Regions from separate parts of the Promicromonospora kroppenstedtii genome, predicted to be linked through region 1. Evidence: predicted binding sites of a transcription regulator. Region 1 holds the regulator's gene; the other holds the start of a gene.
What was found. Region 1 encodes Rex, which represses fermentation and respiration genes when NADH is low (regulators of the CRP and FNR family bind a similar motif). Its sites were predicted from a motif close to CTTGTGAANNNNTTCACAAG; they were not measured.
Positions count from the first base shown of each region.

Region 2: mqo (malate dehydrogenase (quinone)) is a predicted target of Rex. The motif match lies at 1,089-1,108, and genes of this name have one in related genera.

Region 1 covers NZ_JBIRYI010000016.1:54,399-56,787, forward strand. Annotated here, with positions in the region: gene ACH47X_RS22385 (Pr6Pr family membrane protein) at 1-381, shown strand, start outside; gene ACH47X_RS22390 (glutaredoxin family protein) at 397-645, shown strand; gene ACH47X_RS22395 (redox-sensing transcriptional repressor Rex) at 706-1,353, shown strand; gene ACH47X_RS22400 (YceI family protein) at 1,482-2,033, opposite strand; gene ACH47X_RS22405 (MarR family winged helix-turn-helix transcriptional regulator) at 2,239-2,389, shown strand, end outside.
Region 2 covers NZ_JBIRYI010000015.1:140,326-142,714, reverse strand. Annotated here, with positions in the region: gene ACH47X_RS22085 (helix-turn-helix transcriptional regulator) at 179-1,018, shown strand; gene mqo (malate dehydrogenase (quinone)) at 1,127-2,389, shown strand, end outside.

The DNA of each region.
Region 1 (2,389 bases):
ACCGGGATCGTCTACAACACGGTGCTGCGGGGGCTGGTGGAGCTCACGGGCGCCGGGATGGTGTCGAACGTGATGCTGCACGTGCTGGCGCCGGTGTTCGCCGTCGTCGCCTGGCTGCTGGTGGGGCCGCGGCCGCGCGTGAGCGCGCGGACGGTGTGGTGGTGCGTCGTCTACCCGATCGCGTGGCTGGTCTACACGTTCGTCCGCGGGGCCGTCACGGGCTGGTACCCGTACCCGTTCCTCGACGTGAACGTGCTCGGGTACGCCGGCGCCGTGACCAACTCCGCGGTCGTCGCCGTCGTGTTCCTCGTCCTGGCCTGGGGCGTGCGCTGGGCGGACGAGCGGCTGCCGGACACCGACCGTTCGGCGGCCCGCGTGTGACGTAACCTCGGGGGCGTGACCACCGCTGCCGACACCCGGGTCGTCCTGTACACACGCGAGGCGTGCCACCTGTGCGAGGACGCACGTGCCGTCGTCGCGCAGGTGTGCGACAGTTCGGGGGCCCGGTGGCGCGAGGTGGACATCGACAGCACGCCCGAGCTCCGGGACAGGTACGGGGAGTACGTGCCCGTGCTCGAGGTGGACGGGATACAGCAAGGTTTCTGGCGCGTGGACGGTGCGCGCCTTGCCCGCCTCCTGGCATGATCGTCCAGGCAGTGTGTGCGTACGCCCGCGACACAGTGGTCGCGGGGAGGGGAGCAGCACGTGGTCGAGCTCAGTGACGGGACAGTCCCCGCGGCAACCGTGGGGAGGCTGCCCTACTACCTGCGTGCCCTCCGGGACCTCGCGGCGGAGGGGGTGGGCCTCACGTCCTCGACGGAGCTCGCCGAGCGGTCGGGCGTGAGCTCGGCGCAGCTGCGCAAGGACCTCTCGTACCTGGGCTCGTTCGGCACGCGCGGCGTCGGGTACGACGTCGAGTCGCTCGCCTCGTACATCACCGTCGCCCTGGGGCTCGAGACCGAGCACCGGCTGGCGATCGTCGGCATCGGCAACCTCGGTCACGCCCTGGCGAACTACTCCGGGTACGCGACCCGCGGCTTCCAGGTGGTGGCGCTGCTCGACGCCTCGCCCGAGGTGGTCGGCACGCGCGTGGCCGGCGTGACCGTGGAGCACGTGCGCGAGGTGGCCGACGTCATCGAGCGCGAGCGCGTCTCGATGGTCGTGCTGGCCCTGCCCGGCCACGGTGCCCAGGACGTGGCCGACGCCGTGGTGGGCTCCGGCGTCCGGGAGATCCTGAACTTCGCGCCGGTGGCGCTCCAGGTGCCGGACGACGTGGTGGTCCGCTCGGTCGACGTCGGCGGCGAGCTGCAGATCCTGGCGTTCCACGCGGCCACCCGCGCCGCCGCGGTCTGACCCCGCCCGGAAACGACTGATCCTGGCTCACCAGGCTCGGGGCGACCGTGTCCCGAAGGACGATGGTCGCCACGAGTCTGCTGAACCAGGATCAGGAGCGCCGCCTACCCGGCGACGGCGGGAGTCGCTCAGGCCTTGGCGATCGCGCTGACGTCCAGCGTGATCTTGACCTTGTCGCCCACCAGGAAGCCGCCGGTCTCCAGCGTGGCGTTCCACGTGAGGCCGAAGTCCTTGCGGTTGACCTCGAGGTTGGCCTCGAAGCCGGCGCGGTCGTTGCCGAACGGGTCCTTGGCGGTGCCGGTGAACTCGGTCTCGAGCTCGACGCCCTTGGTGATCCCGTTGATGGTCAGGTCGCCCAGGATGACGTAGTCGTCGCCGTCGGCCTTGATGCTGGTCGAGGAGAAGGTCCAGGTCGGCTTCTCGTCGGCGTGCCAGAAGTCGGCGCTCTTCAGGTGGCCGTCACGACCGGCGTCGCCGGTGCTCACGGAGGCCGCGTCCAGCTCGGCGGTGACGCTCGACGACTCCAGGTCCTCGCCCACCGTGATGGTGCCCGAGGTGACCGCGATGCTGCCGCGCACCTTCGCGATGCCGGCGTGGCGGACGGAGAAGGAGGCAGCGGTGTGGGAGGGGTCGATGTCGTAGGTGCCGGCGGTGAGACCAGCGGGGAGCGGGGTGGCCATCAGGGGGACTCCTTGTGGGTGCGGCGGTTGAGGTAGATAGTTGAGGGATCAACTAGATCTGATGCGTTCCAACATAACGGGTCCCGTAACGTATTCCTAGAGGGCGCTCGGAGCGTCGCAGATCACATCGGGGCCGGGGGACGTCGGCACCGGGGCGCCGGGTCACCCTCCTGGCAGCTCGGCGAGCACGAAGGCGGTGGGCGAAGTGGCAGCGGAGACGATCGAGGAGTCCGACCTCTGGCTGACGGAGGAGCAGCAGGGCTCCTGGCGGCACTATCTCGAGGGCACCGCCCGGTTCGTGGAGGCGCTCGGCGCGGTGCACGACCGGTCCCTCGACCTCACTCTCGGCGAGTACA
Region 2 (2,389 bases), on a different contig from region 1:
GCTCCTTCGTGTTGGCGACGTTGGACTCGATCCTCAGCGGCCGGCCGGGACCTATCCAGGGCCTGCCGATCACAGGCTCGCCGGGTCACGGGTCGGCCCCCTAGAGGGGGATCGGCGGGCCGTGGCTCCGCCGTCGCGCACACGGTAGAAAGAGCGGGACTCAACACAAGGGGGCACCGTGATCGATCGCACCGGGCTGGCGGAGTTCCTCCGCCGACGCCGCGAGCTGCTGCAGCCCGAGGACGTCGGGATGCCGCGCGGCCGGCGCCGTCGTACCAGCGGGCTGCGGCGCGAGGAGGTCGCCGTGCTGTGCAACATGTCGACGGACTACTACTCCCGCCTGGAGCGGGAGCGCGGGCCGCACCCGTCGGAGCAGATGATCGCCTCGATCGCGCAGGGGCTGCACCTGTCGCTGGACGAGCGTGACCACCTGTTCCGGCTGGCGGGGCACCGGCCGCCGGTGCGCGGCACCACCAGCGAGCACATCAGCCCAGGCCTGCTGCGCATCCTGGACCGCCTCGACGACACCCCGGCGGAGATCGTCACCGAGCTCGGCGAGACCCTGCGCCAGACACCGATGGGTGTCGCCCTGACCGGGGACACGACCGGATTCACCGGGCCGGAGCGCAGCATCGGCTTCCGCTGGTTCACCGACCCCGCCACGCGCGAGCTCTACGCGCCGCAGGAGCACGAGTTCCTGACCCGCATGTTCGCCTCGGGCCTGCGGCAGGTCGCGACCGTCCGCGGGCCAGGCTCCCGCGCCGCGCACTACGCGGAGCTGCTCCTGGACCGCAGCGCGGAGTTCCGGCGGGTGTGGGAGGAGCACGAGGTCGGCGTCCGCCCGCACGAGGTGAAGCACTTCGTGCATCCCGAGGTCGGGGCGCTGGAGCTGACGTGCCAGTCCCTGCTCGACCCGGACCAGTCGCACCGGCTGCTCGTCTACACGGCCCTGCCCGGCAGCGAGAGCCACGAGAAGCTGCGGCTGCTGTCCGTGCTCGCCCCGCAGGCGGTCCGATGAGCCACGTCGCCGCCCGTGCCCATACCGTGAGCGAGGTCACGGGACACATCACGTGATTCATGCCACAGCGCTCGTTCCTCTTTTCACAAGCGCGCTATCTTTCTGAGCGTGACTTCTTACCTCCAGACAGCCCCTCGTCCCTCCGAAGAGGTCGACGTCGCGCTGATCGGCGGAGGGATCATGAGCGCCACCCTCGGCGCGCTGCTCACGATCCTCGAGCCGACCTGGCGTGTCGGGATCTACGAGCGCCTCGACGAGGTGGCCCTCGAGTCGTCGAACCCGTGGAACAACGCGGGCACCGGCCACGCCGCCCTCTGCGAGCTGAACTACACCCCGGAGCGCAAGGACGGCTCCGTCGACATCTCCAAGGCGGTGAAGATCAACGAGCAGTTCCACACCTCCCGCGAGTTCTGGAACCACCTGCTCACCGCCGGGCTGATGGAGGGCACCGACTTCATCAACGTCACGCCGCACATGACGTTCGTGCGCGGGGCCGAGAACGTGGACTTCCTGCGCCGTCGCTATGACGCGCTGAGCGCCCACCCGCTGTTCCGCGACATGGAGTTCAGCTCCGACCCCGCCGTCATCGGCTCGTGGGCCCCGCTGATGACGCTGGACCGCGACGCCGACGAGCCCATCGCCGCCACGCGCGCCACGGCCGGCACCGACGTCGACTTCGGCTCGCTCACCAAGAAGCTGATCGGCTTCGCCACCTCGGGCAACACCGAGCTGCACGTGAACCACGAGGTGCGCGGCCTGAAGAAGCTGCGGGACGGCCGCTGGCGCCTCACCCTGAACGACCGCTCCTGGAACGCCGGCACCCGGCGCCGCACCGTGACCGCGAAGTTCGTCTTCGTCGGTGCCGGCGGCGGCGCGCTGCCGCTGCTGCAGGCCTCGGGCATCAAGGAGGCCCGCGGGTACGGCGGCTTCCCGATCTCGGGCGAGTTCCTGCGCACCGCGAACCCCGAGATCGTGGCCCGGCACAACGCCAAGGTCTACGGCAAGGCCGACGTCGGCGCCCCGCCGATGTCCGTGCCGCACCTGGACACGCGCATCGTGGACGGCAAGAGCTACCTGATGTTCGGCCCGTACGCCGGGTTCAGCCCCAAGTACCTCAAGAAGGGCAAGTACCTGGGCCTCATCACGTCGCTGCGCCTGCACAACGTCTTCTCGATGCTCGGCGCCGGCGTGAAGAACCTCGACCTCACCGGCTACCTCGTCGGCCAGGTCGCGGCCGCCCCGGAGACCAAGTTCCACGAGCTGCAGCGCTTCATGCCGACGGCCCAGCCCGCCGACTGGGAGAAGATCACCGCGGGCCAGCGCGTGCAGGTCATCAAGTGGGTCAAGGGCAAGGGTGGCGTGCTGGAGTTC